2 regions of the Thermus hydrothermalis genome follow, and region 1 is predicted to be linked to the other one. Evidence: riboswitches for the same ligand, from Rfam matches in the RefSeq annotation. Region 1 holds a riboswitch; the other holds the start of a gene.
The links. A riboswitch is a leader RNA that binds a small molecule or an ion and turns the genes downstream of it on or off. The one in region 1 is predicted to bind thiamine pyrophosphate.

Region 1 (7,005 bases):
GTTCATCTTCGCCAACCCCGACGAGGCCCTTTTGGCCGTGGCCCACGGGCTTTTGGACCTCCAGGACGTGGTCACGGTGCGCTACCTGGGCAAGCGGCTGGAGACGAGCCCGGGCCGCATCCTCTTCGCCCGCATCGTGGGCGAGGCGGTGGGGGACGAGAAGGTGGCCCAGGAGCTCCTGCAGATGGACGTCCCCCAGGAAAAGAACTCCCTCAAGGACCTGGTCTACCAGTCCTTCCTGCGCCTGGGCATTGAGAAAACGGCCCGGCTTCTGGACGCCCTCAAGTACTACGGCTTCACCCTTTCCACCACGAGCGGCATCACCATCGGCATTGACGACGCCGTGATCCCGCCAGAGAAGCAGAAGTACCTGGAGGAGGCCGACCGCAAGCTCCGCCAGATTGAGCAGGCCTACGAGATGGGCTTCCTCACGGACCGGGAGCGGTACGACCAGGTGATCCAGCTCTGGACGGAAACCACGGAAAAGGTCACCCAGGCGGTCTTCAAGAACTTTGAGGAGAACTACCCCTTCAACCCCCTCTACGTGATGGCCCAGTCCGGGGCCCGGGGTAACCCGCAGCAGATCCGCCAGCTTTGCGGCATGCGGGGCCTCATGCAAAAGCCCTCGGGGGAAACCTTTGAGGTGCCCGTGCGCTCCTCCTTCCGCGAGGGCCTCACGGTTTTGGAGTACTTCATCTCTAGCCACGGGGCGCGGAAGGGCGGGGCGGACACCGCCCTTAGGACCGCCGACTCCGGGTACCTCACCCGCAAGCTGGTGGACGTGGCCCACGAAATCGTGGTGCGGGAGGCGGACTGCGGCACCACCAACTACATCTCCGTCCCCCTCTTCCAGCCCGACGAGGTGACCCGCTCCCTGCGCCTGAGGAAGCGCTCGGACATTGAGGCGGGGCTTTATGGCCGGGTCCTGGCCCGGGAGGTGGAGGTGCAGGGGGTACGGCTGGAAGAGGGGCGTTACCTCTCCATGGAGGACGTGAACCTCCTCATCAAGGGGGCGGAAGCCGGGGAGATCAAGGAGGTGCCGGTGCGGAGCCCCCTCACCTGCCAGACCCGCTACGGGGTCTGCCAGAAGTGCTACGGCTACGACCTCTCCATGGCCCGGCCCGTGTCCATCGGCGAGGCGGTGGGCGTGGTGGCGGCGGAGTCCATCGGGGAGCCCGGCACCCAGCTCACCATGCGCACCTTCCACACGGGCGGCGTGGCCACGGGCACGGACATCACCCAGGGTCTGCCCCGGGTCATTGAGCTCTTTGAGGCCCGCAGGCCCAAGGCCAAGGCGGTCATCTCCGAGATTGACGGGGTGGTGCGCATTGAGGAAACCGAGGACAAGCTCTCCGTCTTCGTGGAGTCCGAAGGCTTCGCCAAGGAGTACAAGCTCCCCAAGGACGCCCGCTTGGTGGTGAAGGACGGGGACTACGTGGAGGCGGGCCAGCCCCTCACCCGCGGGGCCATTGACCCCCACCAGCTCCTCGAGGCCAAGGGTCCCGAGGCGGTGGAGCGCTACCTGGTGGACGAGATCCAGAAGGTCTACCGGGCCCAGGGCGTGAAGCTCCACGACAAGCACATTGAGATCGTGGTGCGGCAGATGCTCAAGTACGTGGAGGTGACCGACCCCGGGGATAGCCGCCTCCTGGAAGGCCAGGTCCTGGAGAAGTGGGACGTGGAGGCCCTGAACGAAAGGCTCATCGCCGAGGGCAAGACCCCGGTGGCCTGGAAGCCCCTCCTCATGGGGGTGACCAAGAGCGCCCTCTCCACCAAGAGCTGGCTTTCCGCCGCCAGCTTCCAGAACACCACCCACGTCCTCACCGAGGCGGCCATCGCCGGGAAGAAGGACGAGCTCATCGGCCTCAAGGAAAACGTCATCCTGGGCCGCCTGATCCCCGCCGGCACCGGTTCGGACTTCGTGCGCTTCACCCAGGTGGTGGACCAAAAGACGCTGAAGGCCCTGGAGGAGGCCCGCAAAGAAGCGGTGGAGGCCACCAAGGAGGCCCCTGCCCGCCGCATCCCCCGCCGGGAGCAGCCGGGCAAGCAGGCTTAAGGACGGGCTTATGGGGCGGCGGGGCTTTCCCGCCGCCTTTTCCCGCATAATGGGGCCATGCTGGCTAGGCTCTACACCGCCTTCCGCCAAGTGGGGGAAGACCTCTTCGCCCAGCGCCTCATCTCCGCCACCGCCGGCAACTTTTCCGCCCGCACCAAGGAGGGCTTCCTCATCACCAAAAGCGGGGTGCAGAAGGCGCGGCTTACCCCGGAGGACCTCGTGGAGGTGCCCCTGGAGGGCCCCTTTCCCCCGGGCGCCAGCGTGGAGAGCATCATCCACCGCGAGGTCTACCGGCGCACGGACGCCGTGGCCCTGGCCCACGCCCACCCTCGGGTGGCGGTGGCCCTTTCCTTAAGCTTGGAAAGACTTGTGCCCCTGGACCTCGAGGGCCAGATCTACCTCAAGGAGGTCCCCGTCCTCTCCCCCAAGACCACCTCCGCCACGGAAGAGGCGGCCCTAGCGGTGGCCGAGGCCCTGCGGGACCACCCCGTCTGCCTCCTCAAGGGGCACGGGGCCTTCGCCAAGGGAACCAAGGAGAAGCCGGAAGAGGCCCTTCTAGAGGCCTATAGCCTCCTCACCACCCTGGAGGAAAGCGCCGAGGTCCTCCTTTACCATCGGCTTTGGGGGAAGGGATGAGGGTGCTTTTCGTGGAGGCCAAGGACCGGAAGGCCCTGGAGGCCCTGGCCCAGAAGCTTCCCCACCCTTACTGGCTCCTGGCGGGGGAAGGGGTCTTTCTCCTGGAGGTCTTCGGGGCCTCGGAGGAGGCCCAGGCCCTGGCGGAAGGCCTCCCGGGGGCTCGGGTCTGGGCCTTTACCCTGGAGGATGGGGTAGTCTATAGGGGATGCGGGAAGAAATCGGCTACATCCCCGTAGGGGAGGCGGAGCTTTACGTGGAGGACGTGGGGGACGAGCACGCCCCCGCCCTCTTGGTCCTCCACGGGGGCCCCGGGGGCAACGCCTACGTCCTCCGGGAAGGGCTCCAGGACTACCTGGAAGGCTTCCGCGTGGTCTACTTTGACCAGCGGGGCTCGGGGCGGAGCCTGGAGCTTCCCCAAGACCCCAGGCTCTTCACCGTTGACGCCTTGGTGGAGGACACCCTGGCCCTGGCCGAGGCTTTGGGGATTGAGCGGTTCGGCCTCCTGGCCCACGGCTTCGGGGCGGTGGTGGCCCTGGAGGTCCTCCGCCGCTACCCCGAGGCGGAAGGCGCCCTGCTCCTTGGGCCTTGGGTGAGCTTCCCTTGGCTTGCCGCCCGCCTGGCGGAGGCGGCGGGCCTCACCCCAGGGGAAGACCCCGAGGAAAACCTCAAGGCCGCCCTGGAAAAGGCCGAGCCCAAGCTCCTCTTTGACCGGCTCATGTTCCCAAGCCCCAGGGGGCGCATGGAGTACGAGTGGCTGGCGGAGGGCTCGGGGATCCTCGGGCCCGACACCCCCGCCCTGGCCTTCCTGCGGAACGGGCTTTGGCGCCTGGACTACACCCCCTACCTCACCCCCTCCTCCAAAGCCCTGGCGGTGGTGGTGGGGGAGCGGGACGGCACCAGCTACCCCTACGCCGAGGAGGTGGCGGAGCGCCTTAGGGCGCCCATCCGCGTGGTGCCGGGAGCCGGGCACTACCCCTGGATAGACGCCCCCGAGGCCTTCGGCGAGGCCTTCCGCGCCGCCCTCGCCCAGGTCCTCGCCCCCCAAGGGTGGTAGACTAAGGGCGTCACCGGGGGTGCCCCAAAAGGGGCTGAGAAATACCCTTGGAACCTGATCCGGGTAATGCCGGCGTAGGGAAGGTGACGGGCCCCTCCCGGTGACAAGGAGGGGTTTTATGCGGAAAGCCTTGGCGCTCCTTCTGCTTTTGGCCTTCGGCCTGGCCCAAGAGGTCACGCTCCTCACCCACCAAAGCTTCTCCCTGGACAAGGGCCTCGTCGCCCAGTTTGAGCGGGAAACGGGCCTCAAGCTTCGCATCCTCAAGGCGGGGGATGCCGGGGAGACCCTGAACCGGGCCATCCTCACCAAGAACGCCCCCATCGCCGACGTGCTCTACGGCTTTGACAACACGTTTCTTTCCCGGGCCCTCGAGGCGGACATCCTCCTCCCCTACCGGAGCCCGGAGATTAGGAACCTCAAGGCCACCCTGCTCCTGGACCCCACCTTCCGGGCCCTCCCCGTGGACTACGGCTGGGTGAGCCTGAACTACGACAAGGCCTACTTCCAGAATAGGCCCCTGCCCAAGGGGCCCGAGGACCTGGCAAGGCCCGAGTACGCCCGGCTCCTCGCCGTGCAGAACCCCGCCACCAGCTCCCCGGGCCTGGCCTTCCTCATGGCCACCGTGGCCCGCTTCGGCGAGGACGGCTACCTGGACTTCTGGGCCAGGCTTAGGGACGGCGGGGTGCGGGTGGCCAAGGGCTGGAGCGAGGCCTACTACACCCACTTCACCCTGTACAAGGGGGACAGGCCCATCGTGGTCTCCTACACCACAAGCCCCGCCGCCGAGGTCTATTACTCCGAGGGCAAGTACCAAGAGCCCCCCACGGGGAACCTCTTCCCCGAGCTCGCCTTCTTCCAGGTGGAGTTCGTGGGCATCCTGAAGGGCACCAGGAACCTGGAGGGGGCCAAAAAGCTTGTGGACTGGCTCCTCTCCCGCCCCGTACAGGAGAACATCCCCACGGAGATGTGGATGTACCCCGCCCGGCGGGACGCCAGGCTCCCCGAGGTCTTCCGCTTCGCCCCGGAACCTGTAGGCAGCGTCCGGTTAGATCCCAAGCGCATGGCGGAGAACCGGGAGCGCTGGATTGAGGAGTGGACCAAGGTGGTCCTCCAGGGGCAAAGCCCGGAGGCGGTGCGCCGGGGGCGGCGCTAAGGGATGGCGCGGCTCCCCGGGGGGGTGGTCCTCCTTTTCCTGGGCTTCGCCCTCCTCTACCCCCTCTTCCGGGTCCTCCTTCTGGGCCTGGGGGAGGGGTTTTGGAGCGCCTGGACCAACCCCTATTACTGGGAACGCTACCGGTTTAGCCTGGGGTACGGCCTGGCCTCGGCCCTCCTCACCCTCACCCTCGCCCTCCCCTTGGCCTTCCTTTTCCGGCGGCGCTTTCCCCTAAGGGCCTTTTTCCTTTCCCTTTCCACCCTCCCCTTCGTCCTCCCCACCCCGGTGGTGGCCCTGGGGTTTTTGGCCCTCCTAGGCCCCCGGGGGGTCTTGGGGGTGGACCTCTACGGCACCTTCGCCCTCCTCCTCCTGGCGGCGGTCTTCTACAACCTGGGGCTTGCCCTAAGGGTCTTGCTGCCGGTGGCCTTGGGCCTCGAGGGGCCCCTGGCGGCGGCGAGGACGTTGGGGGCCACTCCTTTTCGCGCCTTCCTAAGGGTGGGGCTTCCCCTCCTCCTCCCCGCCCTGGGGGGAGCGGGGCTCCTCGTCTTCCTCTACACCTTCTCCGCCTTCGGGGTGCCCCTCCTCCTGGGGGGGCCTCGGCACGCCACCCTCGAGGTGGAGGTCTACACCCTCCTGGCCCACCGCCTGGCCTTCCCCGAGGCGGCCGCCCTCATGGCCTGGCAGCTTTTCACCCTGGCCCTGGCGGTCTTCCTCTACCTGCGCCTGCGGGCCTACCCCCTCGCCCCAGGCCCCCTCCTCCCCACCGCCTCCTGGGCTTATCCCGTGGGGCTTGGGGCCTTCTTCCTCCTCCTCTACGCCCCCCTTCTCGCCCTTTTCCTCCAGGCAAGCCCCCTGGCCCTCCGTGCCGCCTGGGCCTCGGAGGACTTCACCCCCCTTTCCCTGGCCCTGGAGAACACCCTGCGCTTTAGCCTCCTCGCCCTCCTCCTGGCCTTGCCCCTAGGGGTGGCCTACGGGGTGGCGGCGAGGCGGAGCGGGTTTTGGGACCTCCTGGGCCTCCTTCCCCTCATGGTGAGCCCGGTGGCGGTGGGGCTTGGCTACCTGGTGGCCTACCCGGGCCTTCGGGGCTCTTTGGCCCTCCTCCTCACCGCTTACGCCCTCCTCGCCTACCCCCTCCTGGCCCGGGCCCTCCTCCCTGCCCTACGAAGCCTCCCCCCAAGCCTTCTGGAGGCGGCGAGGACGCTAGGGGCCACCCCCTTCCGCGCCTTTCTAAGGGTGGAGCTTCCCCTCCTCCGCCCCGCCCTGGCCTCCGGGGTAGCCCTGGCCCTCGCCGCCATCCTGGGGGAGTTCGGGGCGAGCCTGGTGCTTTGGCGGCCCGAGTGGACCACCCTTACCCTCGCCATCTACGAGCGCCTGGGCCGGCCTGGGGAAGGGCCTTTCCGGGAGGCCCTGGCCATGGCGGCCCTCCTCGCCCTCCTCTCCGGGCTTCTCTTCTACCTCCTGGACCGGGGGCGGGGCAGGGTGGGCTAGGCGGCCCTAGCGCCGAACCCCTCCAGGAACTCCCGCACCACCCCAAGGAAGCGCCGCCCGTCCAGAAGGAGGGCCAAAAGGCCCCAGAGCAAGGCCATGCGGAAGGCCTCGGGGGCGAGGGAGGCGGCGAAGTAAAAGGGGGCGAAGGTGGCGGGCACCTGGAGGAGCATGGAGAGGCTCTTGTGGGGGTAACGGAGGAGAAGGGTGAGGGCCAGGACCATCCAGGAAAGGCCCAGGCCCACGGGCACCAGGCCCGCCCCCACCAGGTAGGCGAAGCCCGCCCAGGCGAGGCCGGCGTCCAGGGGGTAGTCCCAGAGGGCAAGGGGGGAAGGCCGCCTCGAGGCCCGGGCCAAAACCCCGTCCAGAACGTCCAGGGTCCAGCCCAGAAGGAGGAGGTACACCACCCCCTCCAAGGCCTCCGGCCCCTCCCCCACCCTTCCCAAGAGGAGGAGGACCACCCCACCCCGGCCCAGGGTGCAGAGGTCGGCGAGGAGGCGCAGGCTAGCCTTCCCCATAGACCAAGGCCCCAAGCCCCTCCACCGCCCCCTGGCGCAAGGAGAGGTGGGCCAAGGGGGTGAGGGGGGTGGGCTCGGGGTTCACCTCCACCAGGTAGGCCCC
Region 2 (7,005 bases), on a different contig from region 1:
CCAGAAAAAGGCTATACCCCACCACCGCCTTACGCCCCAAACGGTCGGCAAGCCGTCCGCCCAGGGCGGCCCCCAGGAGCATGCCCAAAAGCCCAGCGCTCCCCAAAAGGCCCGCCTGGACAGGGCTAAGGCCAAACTCCCGGGAAAGGGCGGGCAGGGTGAAGCTGATGAGGCCCACGTCCATGGCATCCAAGGCCCAGCCCAGGCCCAGGAGGAAGAGCAAACGGTAATGGGGCCTGCCCAGGGGCAGGCGCTCCAAACGGGAAAGCACGTCCATGCCCTTAGGCTACCGGAAGCTCGAGGCGCTCCCGACCCCGCAGCACCGCCTCCACCAGGTTCATGGGGCAGAAGGGGCCGCACATGCTGCAGGCCTTGGTGCGGCTTCCCCGCTCCTCCTTAAGCCGCCTGGCCTCCTCGGGAAAGAGGGCGAGGGCGAACTGGGCCTCCCAGTCCAGGCGGTAGCGGGCCTCGGACATCCGCCGGTTCCGCTCCAGCGCCCTCGGGTTCCCCCGGGCCACGTCGGCGGCGTGGGCGGCGATCTTGAAGGCGATCACCCCTTCCTTCACGTGCTCCGCCGTGGGCAGGCCCAGGTGCTCCGCCGGGGTCAGGTAGCAGAGCATGTCCGCCCCCATCCAGCCCGCCAAGGCCCCGCCGATGGCCCCGGCGATGTGGTCAAAGCCGGCGGCGGTGTCCACGGGGAGCATGCCAAGGATGTAAAAGGGGGCATGCCCCGTGAGCTTCTTCTGGATCTGGACGTTGGTGGCCACCTCGTTCAGGGGGATGTGGCCTGGCCCTTCCACCATGGCCTGGACCCCAGCCCGCCTGGCCCTTTCCACCAGCTCGCCGATGGTGAGGAGCTCGGCGATCTGGGCCCGGTCGGTGCTGTCCGCCAGGGAGCCCGGCCTAAGCCCATCCCCCAGGGAGAGGGTCATATCGTAGGTGCGGGCGATGTCCAAGAGGTCGTCAAAGCGGGCGTAAAGGGGGTTCTCCTCCCCGCGGTGGAGCATCCAGGCGGCCATGAGCCCCCCGCCCCGGCTTACGATGCCCGTGGTGCGGGGGGCATGCCGGTAGACCTCTAGGTTCTTTAGGGTGACGCCCACGTGCACCGTGATGTAGTCCACCCCCTCCTTCCCGTGCTCCTCAATGACCTCAAAGAGCTCATCGGGGGACATGTCAAAGAAGTTCTTGCGCTTGGCGGCCCGGAACTCCGCCTCGTAGATGGGCACGGTGCCCAGGGGAACGGTGGCCACCTCGAGGATGCGCCGCCTTATCTCCTTCAAGTCCCCCCCGGTGGAGAGATCCATGACGGTGTCCGCCCCGTAACGGATGGCCACCCGGGCCTTCTCCACCTCCTCCTCCACGTCCACGTAATCGTAGGAGGTGCCCAGGTTGGCGTTCACCTTCACGGAAAGCCCCTCCCCGATCCCCTTGAAGTCCCTCAGGGTGCGGTGGTTGGGGTTCCTCGGAATCACGATCCTTCCCGCCGCCACCCCTTCCCGCACGAACTCGGGGGAAACCCCCTCCTGCTCCGCCACGTAAGCCATCTCCTCGGTGACGATCCCTTTCCTTGCCGCCTCCAACTGCGTCATCCTTCCACCTCCATGAGCTTCAAAAGCCGCCTCGCCGTCCAAGGGGCGAGGAGGACCCCGTTGCGGCCATGCCCCGTGGCCGCGTAGACCCCCTCCCCCACCTCCCCCACGAAGACCTCCCCCATGGGCCTATACCCCCAAACCGCCTCCCGGAAGCGGGCCCCCTCCAGGAGGGGAAAGCGCTCGTGGGCGTAGTCCGCAAGCCACCGAAGCCCGAAGAGGTCCACCCCTGCCCCCCACCCCTCCCGGCCCGTGGCCCCCACGTAGACCCCACCCTCCCGGGGCAGGAGGTACCCTTCCCCGGCGAAGAGCGGGCCGGGGGGAGGAGGTCCCTGGAGGAGGAGGGCCTCCCCCCTGAGGGGGCGCACCCCGAGGCCAAACCGCTCCCCCCAGGCCCCCACGGCGAGGAGGATGCGCCGGGCCCGCACCTCCCCTTCGGGAAGGACCACCCGCCCCTCCCGCACCCCCTGGGCCTCGGCCTTCAGGTAGGGCACCCCCATGCCCCGAAGCGAGGCCAAAAGGGCCTCCCTAAGGGCCCGTGGGTGGACATACCCCCCGGGGAAAGCCCTGGCCCCCAAAGCTCCCCGCACCGGGTAGGGCGGGGGGCCTTCTGCCTCCCAGGCCTCCTTCTCCCCTGGGCTCAAGGCGGCCACGTAGGTGCCGGAAAAGCCCGCTTCTACGGCAAAGCCCTTCTCCCCAAGCTCCGCCAAGAGGTCCCGGTAATACTCCAGGGCGAAAAGCCCCGCCTCCAAGAGCTCCCCCGAAAGGCCCTCGGGGTAAGGGGCGAGCATCCCGGCGCTCGCCAGGGTGGCGGCCCCGGGCTTCTCCGCATCCAGGAGGAGGACCTCGAGGCCCCGCTTGGCAAGCTCATAGGCGGCGAGGGTTCCGATGATGCCCGCCCCCACCACCGCCACCTCGGCCCTCACCCCGGCCTCCCCAAGGGCACCCCTTCCGTGGGGCTTGAGGGGCTCGCCCCCTCCCTAGGCCGCATGGGCCCCGCCCGGTAGGCCTTCCTGCCCGCCTCCACCGCCAGGCGGAAGGCCTCGGCCATGGCGGGCGGGTCCTGGGCCTCGGCGATGGCGGTGTTCACCAAAACGGCGTCCAGCCCCAGTTCCATGACCTCCGCCGCATGGGAGGGAAGCCCAAGCCCCGCATCCACCACCACGGGCGGGAGGCTTGGGCGCTCCCGGGCGAAGAGCTCCAAAAGGGCCCGCGTCTTTACCCCCCATCCCGAGCCGATGGGCGCGGCCAAGGGCATCACCGTGGCCGTGCCCAAAGCGGCGAGCTTTTTGGCCAGGACCAGGTCCGGCCCCATGTAGGGCAGGACAAAGAAGCCCTCCTGGAGGAGGATCTCCGCCGCCTTCAGCGTCTCCACGGGGTCGGGGAGGAGGTAGGCGGGGTCGGGGATGACCTCCAGCTTCACCCAGTTCTCCCCCGTGAGGAGGCGGCCGAGCCGGGCCAGCCGCACCGCCTCCTCCGCCGTGCGTGCCCCGGCGGTGTTGGGGAGGAGGCGCACCCCCTCTAAAGCCTCCAAAAGCCCCACGTGTCCCGGGGCCCCCACCTCCACCCGGCGCACGGAAACCGTCACCACCTCCGCCCTCGCCGCCTTTAGGGCCTCCCGCATCACCCCGAAGTCGCGAAACTTCCCCGAGCCCAGGATGAGGCGGCTCGTGAGCGTTATGGGTCCCACCTGCCAAGCGTCCATCCCTCCTCCTTTACCCCCTTTACCCCCCTTGCACCAGGGCCACCACCTCCACCTCGTCCCCCTCCTGGAGGACACGGGGCGGAAGCTCCTTGCCGGGGTAAGCCTCCCCGTTGAGGAGGACGGCCACCCGTTCCGGCTCCACCCCCAAGGCTTCCAACACCTCCTTTAGGGTCTTCCCCTCCAAGGGCTTGGGCTCGCCGTTAAGCCACACCATAAAGCCTCTCCCTGAAGGCCCGGGCCGCCCGCTCGGGGTCCTCCGCATCCAGGATGGCGCGCACCACCACCACCCGCCGGGCCCCCGCCTCGAGGACCTCCGGCAGGTTCTTCAGGTCAATGCCCCCGATGGCGAACCAGGGCTTCTCTCCGAGGTTCTCCGCGGCAAAGCGGACGTAGCCAAGCCCCGCCGCCTTACGCCCGGGCTTGGTAGGGGTTTCCCACACCGGCCCCACGGACAGGTAGTCTGCCCCCTCCTCCAGGGCCTTTAGGGCCTGCTCGGGAGCGTGGGTGGAGCGGCCCACCAGGCCCTGAAAGAAGCGCCTGGCCTCCCTGGGCGTGAGGTCCCCCTGGCCCAGGTGCACCCCATCCGCCCCCAGGAGGGCAGCAAGGTCCGGGCGATCGTTGAGGAAGAAGGGGACCCCGTAGCGCCGGGCCAAGGCCAGCATCTTTTCCCCTAGCTCCAGAATGGGCCTCGCCTCCCAGTCCTTGGCCCTGAGCTGCAAAACCTCCACCCCGCCCGCCAGGGCCCGCTCGGTGCGGGAAAGGACCTCCTCCCACGTCCAGGAAGGCCGTGGGGTCACCACCAGGTAGAGCCTGCCGAGCAACCTTTCACCCCCTTAGGCCAGCGGAAAAGGCCCACGCGGCCCAAGGGGTGTTGGGTTTTGGGGATTGGGGATCTTCCGCATAGGCTTCCCTCCGCCGGCATTACCCGGATCAGGTTCCAAGGGTTGCTGGGAAGGACCCAGCTCTCAGCCCCTCCATTGGGGCACCCCTAGCCTGCAAGGGTTACTTTACCACGAGGAGTCCCAGGGAATGGAAGGGGGGGCACAAAGGGCCTTATACCCTTGACATTCATGGGCTCAATGGTATACCATGCCGGGCAACCCTCCCTCCGGGAGGGGACGAGGAGGCGAAGATGGCAGGGCTTTCCGAGGTGGTGGAAGCGGAAATCCGGTACCTGGAGGCGATGATCGCCCGCCTCGAGGCCGGGGAGGAAGACCCCGAGGACTTCCGGGTCTACCGGCTCAAGAACGGGATCTACGGGATCCGAGGGCGGCCGGAGCACCACATGATCCGCATCAAGCTCCCTGTGGGCCGCATCACCCCGGAAGGCCTCCGGGTTCTGGCGGAGGTGGCCGAACGCTATACGGAAAACCGCCTGGCCCACGTGACCACCCGCCAGGCGGTGCAGCTCCACCACGTGCACCGCCGGGACGTGCCCAAGGTCCTCCGGGCGGTGAACGCCGTGGGGCTCACCACCCGCGAGGCCTGCGGCCACTCCATCCGGGCCATCACCTGCTGTCCCTACGCTGGGGTCTCCCCCGAGGAGCCCTTTGACGTCACCCCTTATGCGGAAAGGGCCTACCGCTACTTCCTCCGCCACCCCGTGGGGCAGAACCTGCCCCGGAAGTTCAAAGTGGCCTTTGAAGGGTGCGCCACGGACCACGCCCGCACCCCCATCCACGACATCGGGGTGGTGGCGGCGGTGGAGGGGGGCAAACGGGGCTTCCGCATCTACGTGGGCGGGGGGTTAGGCGCTGCTCCCATGAGCGCCGAACTCCTGGAAGCCTTCACCCCCGAGGAGGACCTCCTCCCCACCATGCTCGCCATCATCCGCCTCTTTGACCGCTACGGGAACCGCAAGGTCCTGACCCAGGCCCGGCTCAAGTTCCTGGTGAAGAAGTGGGGCATCGCCGCCTTCCGGGAGGCGGTGCGGGAGGAAAGGCGCCTGGTAAAGCTCACGGCGAGCGGGGCCGACCTCGAGGCCTGGGCCCCACCCGAAGACGCCCCACCCCCCCGCCTGCCCTCTCCCCCCAGGAAACCCTTCTCCTTCGCCCCCGGCTTTGACGCCTGGCGGCGGACCAACCTTTTCAAGCAAAAGCAGGAGGGCTTTTACACCGTCACCGTCCGCCTCCCCTTAGGGGACATCACCCCTGAAGGCCTAAGGGCCCTGGCGGAGATCGCCGAGACCTACGCCGGGGAGGTCCGGAGCGCCATCAGCCAAAACCTCCTCCTGCGTTTTGTGCCCGAGGAGGCCTTGGGCGGGCTCTACGAGGCCCTTTTGGAAGCGGGGCTCGCCCACGGCGAGGCCCACACCCTCCTGGACATCACCCGTTGCCCCGGGGCCGACACCTGCAACCTGGCCATCACCCGCTCCCGGGGCCTGGCCCAGGCCCTGGGGGAGAAGCTCCAGGCTCTCCCCTTGGCCCAGGACCCAGGGGTGAAGGCCATAAGCGTCAAGATCTCCGGCTGCCCCAACTCCTGCGGCCAGCACCACATCGCCGACATCGGCTTCTACGGCTCTAGCCGCAAGGTAGGGGAGCGGGAGGTGCCCCACTACGTCCTCCTCCTGGGCGGGCGGACCCGGGAAGGGGAGGCCCGCTTCGGCCAGGTGGTGGGCCGCATTCCCGCCCGCCGGGTCCCCGAGGCGGTGGAAGCGGTGCTCCGACGCTACCTGGAGGAACGGCAAAACGGGGAGAGCTTCCAAGCCTATCTGGACCGGGTGGGAGGAGCCTCCTTCAAGGCTCTACTGGAGCAATTCCAAGACATCCCTCCCTACGAGGAGGCTCCAGAGTTCTACCAAGACCTGGGGGCGGAAGGGGAAGCTTTCAGCGTGCAGCTTGGGCGCGGGGAATGCGCCGTGTAGACGGCATAGGAGGCCACCATGCGCATCGCCTACGCTGGCCTAAGGCGGAGGGAGGAGTTCAAGGCCCTGGCGGAAAAGCTAGGCTTCACCCCCCTGCTCCTCCCTGCCCAGACCACGGAGAAGGTACCCGTACCCGAGTACCAGGACCGCCTCCGGGAGCTTTCCCGAGGGGTGGACCTTTTCCTCGCCACCACCGGGGTTGGGGTCCGGGACCTCCTGGAAGCGGGCAAAGCCCTGGGCCTGGACCTCAAAGACCCCTTGGCCCAAGCCCACCGCCTGGCCCGGGGCGCCAAGGCGGCCCGCATCCTGCGGGAGGAAGGCCTCCCCCCCCACGCCACGGGGGACGGCACGAGCCCAAGCCTCATCCCCCTAATCCCCCAAGGCCCAGGCAGGGCAGCGCTGCAGCTTTACGGCAAACCCTTACCCCTCCTAGAGGCTGCCCTGGAGGAAAGGGGGTACCAGGTCCTCCCCCTCCTGCCCTACCGCCACCTGCCTAACCCTGAGGGCATCCGGGCCCTGGAGGAGGCCATCCGGGAAAGGGCCGTGGACGCCGTGGCCTTCGTGGCCGCCATCCAGGTGGAGTTCCTCTTTGAGGGCGCGGAGAACCCCGAAGCGCTCCGGGAAGCCCTGAACGCCCAGGTGAAGGCGGTGGCCGTGGGCCGGGTCACGGGGGATGCCCTGAGGGAATGGGGGGTAAAGCCCTTCTACGTGGACGAAACCGAGCGCTTAGGGAGCATGCTCCAGGGCTTCAAGAAAGCCCTTTTCCAGGAGGCGGTATGACCTACTTCCCCCTGATGCTAGACCTCAAGGACCGCCCTGTCCTTCTCATCGCCGGGGGTCCCGAGACC

Region 2: it holds a riboswitch for thiamine pyrophosphate, as region 1 does, so the genes downstream of both, thiE (thiamine phosphate synthase) here and L0C60_RS01805 (thiamine ABC transporter substrate-binding protein) in region 1, are expected to answer to the same signal.

The regions. Positions count from the first base shown of each region.
Region 1 covers NZ_JAKTNT010000002.1:107,253-114,257, reverse strand. Annotated here, with positions in the region: gene rpoC (DNA-directed RNA polymerase subunit beta') at 1-2,056, shown strand, start outside; gene L0C60_RS01820 (fuculose-1-phosphate aldolase) at 2,114-2,692, shown strand; gene L0C60_RS01815 (hypothetical protein) at 2,689-2,928, shown strand; gene L0C60_RS01810 (alpha/beta fold hydrolase) at 2,898-3,746, shown strand; TPP riboswitch at 3,752-3,845, shown strand; gene L0C60_RS01805 (thiamine ABC transporter substrate-binding protein) at 3,865-4,899, shown strand; gene L0C60_RS01800 (ABC transporter permease) at 4,903-6,387, shown strand; gene L0C60_RS01795 (hypothetical protein) at 6,384-6,902, opposite strand; gene L0C60_RS01790 (SIR2 family NAD-dependent protein deacylase) at 6,889-7,005, opposite strand, start outside.
Region 2 covers NZ_JAKTNT010000006.1:70,602-77,606, forward strand. Annotated here, with positions in the region: gene L0C60_RS05365 (MFS transporter) at 1-277, opposite strand, end outside; gene thiC (phosphomethylpyrimidine synthase ThiC) at 282-1,589, opposite strand; gene L0C60_RS05375 (NAD(P)/FAD-dependent oxidoreductase) at 1,586-2,515, opposite strand; gene L0C60_RS05380 (thiazole synthase) at 2,512-3,294, opposite strand; gene thiS (sulfur carrier protein ThiS) at 3,314-3,508, opposite strand; gene thiE (thiamine phosphate synthase) at 3,495-4,115, opposite strand; TPP riboswitch at 4,185-4,294, opposite strand; gene L0C60_RS05395 (nitrite/sulfite reductase) at 4,427-6,157, shown strand; gene L0C60_RS05400 (uroporphyrinogen-III synthase) at 6,176-6,937, shown strand; gene L0C60_RS05405 (precorrin-2 dehydrogenase/sirohydrochlorin ferrochelatase family protein) at 6,934-7,005, shown strand, end outside.